3 regions of the Streptococcus australis genome follow, and region 2 is predicted to be linked to each of the others. Evidence: predicted binding sites of a transcription regulator. Region 2 holds the regulator's gene; each other region holds the start of a gene.
The links. The regulator NrdR, encoded in region 2, represses ribonucleotide reductase genes. The targets are predictions, from matches to a motif close to ACACNATATATNGTGT.

Region 1: the regulator NrdR is predicted to act here: its motif matches at 972-987, upstream of nrdH (glutaredoxin-like protein NrdH).
Region 3: the regulator NrdR is predicted to act here: its motif matches at 924-939, upstream of nrdD (anaerobic ribonucleoside-triphosphate reductase).

Annotation. Positions count from the first base shown of each region.
Region 1 is NZ_LR594040.1:882,455-884,728, reverse strand. It holds gene ptsP (phosphoenolpyruvate--protein phosphotransferase) at 1-470, opposite strand, end outside; gene FGK98_RS04325 (phosphocarrier protein HPr) at 475-738, opposite strand; gene nrdH (glutaredoxin-like protein NrdH) at 1,100-1,318, shown strand; gene nrdE (class 1b ribonucleoside-diphosphate reductase subunit alpha) at 1,400-2,274, shown strand, end outside.
Region 2 is NZ_LR594040.1:1,440,440-1,442,713, reverse strand. It holds gene FGK98_RS07310 (ABC transporter ATP-binding protein) at 1-27, opposite strand, end outside; gene FGK98_RS07305 (GntR family transcriptional regulator) at 32-397, opposite strand; gene nrdR (transcriptional regulator NrdR) at 538-1,011, shown strand; gene FGK98_RS07295 (DnaD domain protein) at 1,012-2,175, shown strand; gene dnaI (primosomal protein DnaI) at 2,176-2,274, shown strand, end outside.
Region 3 is NZ_LR594040.1:1,753,452-1,755,725, forward strand. It holds gene nrdD (anaerobic ribonucleoside-triphosphate reductase) at 1-866, opposite strand, end outside; gene FGK98_RS09050 (damage-inducible protein CinA) at 984-2,274, opposite strand, start outside.

The DNA of each region.
Region 1 (2,274 bases), 560 kb from region 2:
TCTTCATTGATAGAAGCTGGGTTTGGCAATTTTTTACCAAGAAGATTTGCCAATACACGTTTTGTCACGTCGCGGATATCCGCCGCACGTTCTTGCATGTATGGGTTGTCTTCCATACCCTCAAAGATAGTGATAAACATGTCTGTCACTTCTTTCAGACCTGCTTCTGCATTCACTTTCTTAGCACGGATTGTTTCTTTGATTTGGCTGATCATTTCTGGGTCAGCAAGAACCATTAAGTGAGCGTCAAATACTTGAGCAGCTTCTTCACCGAGCGTACCTACTGCTTTCTCACGAATAACAGAAAGCTCGTCTTGTGATGCTTTTAGAGCGACATCAAGGCGAGCTTCTTCTGCGTTTGTATCTTCGACTGTAACAGTCTCAAATGACAAATCCGGTTGAACGAGTAGATATGCTTTTGCAACTGCAACACCGTCTGATGCTGCGATTCCTTTAAGCATTTCTGTCATTTCCTTATGCCAATCCTTCTTTTTCCATTGTTTCTGAGATAGCAGCGATTGCATCGTCAGCATCTGCACCTTCAGCTGAAATTGTAACGTCAGCGCCTTGGCCAACACCAAGACTCATAACACCCATGATAGATTTAAGGTTTACTGATTTACCTTTGTACTCAAGAGTGATATCTGAAGCAAATTTGCTAGCTGTTTGTACCAACAATGTTGCTGGACGTGCGTGGATACCTGTTTCTGCCACTACGTGGAAATCTTTAGAAGCCATAGTTTGACTCTCCTTTAAGTGTTTTCTTTTTTGAGTTATATGTGATAACCCTTACAATAGTGTATTATATCACCTTCAAGATAATTTTTCAAGTGTTTTATGGACTTTCTTCAATTTCCTTTCAGATAACTTGCTGAAAATCTTCTATATAAATTACCAACATACAGGATATAGTTTTTTTGTTTTAATAAAATTTGATAGTTCAATGAAAGTCAAAACTTATGTTTTAAAAACCACTATATATTGTATTTTGTTTTTAAAACTGTAACTTTTAGGCACAAGATTTAGTTTAAAAAGTTTGACAAAGTTTTTTTTTCTGATATACTAAGAAAGTAATCAAATTTTATGAGGAGTTACGAAAATGGTAACGGTTTATTCTAAAAATAATTGTGTACAATGTAAAATGACCAAACGTTTCTTGGACAGCAACAATGTCGCTTATCGTGAGATCAATCTCGACGAGCAACCTGAGTACATCGATCAAGTTAAAGAGCTCGGTTTCAGCGCAGCTCCTGTTATCCAAACACCAACTGAAGTCTTTTCAGGTTTCCAACCAGAAAAACTGAAACAATTAGCATAATCTTAGTACATCATCCAGAAGAAACTCGCTTCTAGGGCTAACTTAGAGGCCTTTCTTTTGTAATTAGATAAAGGAAATTTTATGGGATTAAAACATCTTGAGGACGTGACCTACTTCCGTCTCAATAACGAAATTAACCGTCCTGTTAATGGACAAATCATGCTTCATAAAGATAAAGAAGCCTTGGATGCTTTCTTTAAAGAAAATGTAGTTCCAAACACTATGGTTTTTGATTCAATCACTGATAAAATCAACTACCTCATTGAACACAACTACATTGAAACAGCATTTATCAAGAAATACCGCCCAGAATTCTTGGAAGAATTGCATCAATTTATCAAGGACCAAAACTTTCAATTCAAGTCTTTCATGGCTGCCTATAAGTTCTATAATCAATACGCCTTGAAGACTAATGACGGTGAATATTACCTTGAAAGCATGGAAGACCGTGTCTTCTTTAATGCACTTTACTTTGCTGACGGAGATGAAGCGATTGCGACTGATATTGCCAATGAAATCATCCACCAACGCTACCAACCAGCTACTCCTTCCTTTTTGAACGCAGGTCGTGCTCGTCGTGGGGAGTTGGTATCTTGTTTCTTGATTCAAGTAACTGATGACATGAACTCTATCGGACGTTCTATCAACTCTGCTCTTCAACTTTCACGTATCGGTGGTGGTGTGGGAATTTCCCTCAGCAACCTTCGTGAAGCTGGAGCTCCTATCAAAGGCTATGAAGGAGCAGCATCTGGTGTCGTACCAGTTATGAAGCTTTTTGAAGACAGCTTCTCTTACTCAAACCAACTCGGGCAACGTCAAGGTGCTGGGGTTGTCTACCTCAACGTCTTTCACCCAGATATCATCGCTTTCCTTTCAACTAAGAAAGAAAATGCTGATGAAAAAGTTCGGGTTAAGACTCTCTCACTCGGTGTTGTAGTACCTGATAAATTCTACGA
Region 2 (2,274 bases):
TACATTTTCAAATGCTAGTAATGTCATAATTTTACACTCCTTTGATGTATTCGCTAACCACACCTGGCAGTTCTTCTTTTTGATAGCCAAATTGAAGCATGCCCGTTACAAAGTTTTTCAGTTGCTCCTCAGAAAGCTGTTTGCGGGACTGAACGATGAGATCTAAGTCCTCAGTGACAAAACGACCAGTTGTTCGCTTGCTATAAACGAAGCCCTCGCGCTCAAGATCAGACAAGGCACGCTGAATTGTGTTGGGATTGACCCCAGCCTCGCTCGCTAGTTCCCTTACGGTTGGGAGCTGTTGGTTGGGTTCTAGTTCATGGGAAACAATCTGTAATTTGATTTTTTCCATAATCTGCAAATAAATGGGTTTTGTATTATCAAATGACCAGGACATCATAGTCTCCTTTCTTTTTCTTTATTGTTCTAATTAAATAATACAATAAAACAAAAAACTTGTCAAGTAAAAATAAGAATTGTTTTGGGAATTGCTTAAAAAATGGTATAATGAAAAGAAAACGACAAGGAGGGAAATGCATGCGTTGTCCAAAATGTGGGGCTACCAAGTCTAGTGTTGTTGATAGTCGACAAGCCGAAGAAGGAAATACCATCCGTCGAAGACGTGAATGCGATGAGTGTCAGCATCGTTTTACAACCTATGAACGAGTAGAAGAAAGAACGCTGGTTGTCGTCAAAAAAGACGGTACGCGAGAACAATTTTCAAGAGATAAAATCTTTAATGGGATTATCCGCTCAGCCCAGAAGCGTCCTGTGTCAAGTGATGAAATCAACATGGTGGTCAATCGTATTGAGCAAAAACTCCGTAGTCGCAGTGAGAATGAGATCCAAAGTGAATATATTGGGTCTTTAGTCATGGAAGAATTGGCGGAGCTGGATGAGATTACCTATGTTCGTTTTGCCAGTGTTTATCGTAGCTTTAAGGATGTGAGTGAGTTGGAGAGTCTGCTCCAGCAGATCACCCAGTCCTCTAAAAAGAAAAAGGAAAAGTAAATGAAGCCAAATGACCGTTTTTCTTTTCTAAAGAATAATCGGGTGTCGCAAGATACCTCTTCTCTGGTGCAGTGCTACCTCCCGATTATCGGTCAGGAGGCGCTAAGCCTCTATCTATATGCCATTACCTTTTGGGATGGTGGGCAAAAAGAACACCTTTTTGCCAACATTCTTAATCATTTGAACTTCGGGATGAATACGCTCCTCCAGTCTTTTAAAATCTTATCTGCTGTGGATTTGTTGACCCTTTATCAGAAGGGGGAAGTCTATGAATTGCAGCTTCATTCTCCCCTTTCCAGTCAGGATTTTCTAAGTCATTCAGTCTATAGCAGACTATTGGAGAAAAAGATTGGGGATACGGCTGTTTCTGCTATGAAGCAGGCTCCAAGTGAGGGAGAAGCTCTCTCTGTTTCTTTGAGCCAAGTCTTTCCAACCCTGACCGAAGAAGTGACTCCAATTGAGTCTAAAATCAAGATGAAAAATGATTTTGACTTGGAACATTTTCAGCGCCTGATGGCTCGAGATGGTTTGCGTTTTGAAAATGAGCAGGCAGATGTTTTGGAATTGTTTGCCATTGCAAATGAAAAAAAATGGACTTGGTTTGAAACCTATCAATTAGCCAAGGCGACAGCGGTGGCTCAGGTCATCTCAGTCAAACGCATGCGTGAAAAGATAGCACAAAAGCAGGTGTCTTCGGACTTTAGCTCCAAAGAAATGACCATTATCAGGGAAGCCAAAAATAAAACTCCCCTGCACTTTTTAGCGGAAATCAAGCAAACGCGTAAGGGAAACATCACCCAAAGTGAAAGAGAACTCCTTCACCAGATGGCATCTTTAGGTTTGTTGGACGAAGTCATCAATATCGTCTTACTTTTAACCTTTAACAAGGTTGATTCGGCCAATGTCAATGAAAAATATGCCATGAAAGTTGCCAACGACTATGCCTATCGTAAGATTCGGACAGCAGAGGAAGCCGTGCTTCGGATTCGAGAGCGTCAGCAAAAAGGTCAGGAAGACCAAAAATCGAAAACTAGCTCGACTAAGACCAATGTTCCCAAGTGGAGCAATCCAGAATATAAAAATCAAACCAGTGAGGAAACTCGTCTGGAACTAGAACGTAAAAAACAAGAAATGTTAGCCCGATTAGAAGAAGGAGGAGACTAGATGGAAAGTGTTGGTGATGTAATCAAACGTCAGACAAGTCGTTTTCAGTATCAAGACTTGGTCCAGCAGATTATGAAGGACCCCGATGTAGCGACTTTT
Region 3 (2,274 bases), 310 kb from region 2:
AGAGATTGCATGGCATCGTAGATGTCCTTTTGCGTTTTCTTCCAAGCGTAGTCTTCCCGTTTGTCAGGTAAGACCCACTCTTCCGCATCCTTGAGGTGCTTCTGGTAATTCTTCTCTGCATAAGGAGCCAAGACTTCATCGATACGGTCAGCTGAACAGCCCCCGTACTGGCTAGAAGCAACATTGGCGATGATTTGGGAAATCTGAGCTGTCGCAGTCTGGATAGACTTGGGACTCTCTACCTCCGCATTTCCAATCTTAAAACCATTTTCCAACATGCCTTTAAAATCAATCAAACAGCAGTTGGTCATCGGTGTGTAAGGACTATAATCCAAATCGTGGTAGTGAATCTCCCCTTTTTGATGAGCATTGGCCACATGTTTAGGAAGCATTTGCAGTCCGATTGATTTCCCAACAATCCCTGCTGTCAAATCACGCTGGGTATTAAAAACATCACTGTCTTTATTGGCATTTTCATTGACAACCGATTGGTCTTTATTGAGGAGCTTATGGATACTAAAGTTGATATCTGTCGCTTTTGAGCGCTCAAAATCCCTTTGTGTCCGATAAGTGATATACTCCTCAGCTAGCGCATATTCTTTAGCTTCAAGAAGTTCATGTTCTACGACATTTTGAATTTCGTAAATCTTGACACCTTGAGGGAAGCGACTGTGAATCTCCGCAACAATGCGCTCAAGCAATCCATTGAGACGTCTTTCAACCAAGGGAGTCACATTCATGACTTTATCAGCTGCCTTGTGAAGCGCTTTGTCAATCTTGTCTACATCAAATAAAACTCGTCTACCGTCCCGCTTTTCAACGAATAAGGTTGGAGCAGGGGCATTTTTCCCTTCCAATACAATCATATCCTTGCTCTTTTCTATTTTTCTTCTTAAATGATATTATACCACTCTAAAAAGAAAAATCAATATCTTGTGTTAAAAATTATAAAATTTTTAAAATTACACAAGATATTGATTTTGTTATTTAGATTTATAAAGCTTGAATTCACTAGCATCTGTCTGAACAGGCTCGTATTTTTCGCTGAGCCAGCTCTCTACATCCGACCACAAGGCTACTTTTTGATTGACCAAAATCATCTTCGGTTTATTTTCTTTTAGATCATTCATAAGTTTGGTTTTATTTTCATCGCTTGCAGTATAGAGTGTTGGTGTCACTAGAGAAGTCGGCGCCAAGCGTTCACTTGCTCGATAAAAATCTGGACGATCGTCCCAAGCATAGACACGATCCTCCGAACTTGTTTGCTCTTTCACCACACTAGCAAGACGCTCTCTCTCCTGGTAAGTCGCTGGGTGAGAAACATAACGACTCAAAACGGGTAGAAAAAGTAAATAGACTATCGCAACCAATGGTAGATAGAAATTTCCCTTGAGGTAGCGACCAAAGAGTGATGAAGAGCGAACTCTTCGTCTACTACGACTGATACGATCAGAGCTGCCTTCTCTAATGTTGGTTAGCAATAACAATGTCAAAAAGGGTAAAATTGCTGCCAAACGTGAGCCATGCAAAGGTTCCTTTGAAAAAATTAATAAAGCAAGAGTTACCAGTAAGCCTAAACTAGCGCCTATTGAGACAGCAGATTGTTTGGCTGACTTGGTCTGAAACAATCCTGAAAAGATCAATGTCAGAATTCCAATACCGATGGATAGCAAGCCATAGAAAGCAGTATTCTCCATAAGATTGGCATTTGAAAATAGACTAAGCGTATCTATTGGATACAAGGTGTGGCCAATCGCATCACCAAAAGTTCCTGTTAATACAGTGTAGTAGCCAATTGGATAAAATATGATAGAAAATCCTAGAGCTGATGCGAAAAATTGATACAAACCATGAGCAAATCGACGCTTGGCAATATTAAATCCAAACAAACTCAAGGCAAGTGTAGCTGCAAACAAGGCTGTAGGAATAGGTGATAGGAAGAAAGCTAGTGCTAAACTCATCCCAACTCGCAAGAAACCTTTATCGTTACTTGGATCATCCAGATAGTCAGCCACTAGGCTAAAACTATAAAATAGAAAAGGCAAGGCCACAACTACTGCATAGCTACCACCAAATCCTAGACTGCCCACAAGCAGATAGAAAATCAACAAAAGCTGTCTAGCCTGTTCTCCCTGACCTGTCAAGGTATCAGCGGATTTAAATAGAAAAACACCAGCTCCGAACAAGGCCAACCACTCCACCAAAGCAAAAAGGATATTCCCTTGAGAGAGATAGGTTAGTAAGTAATAAAGCAGTCCATTTGAACCATAATAA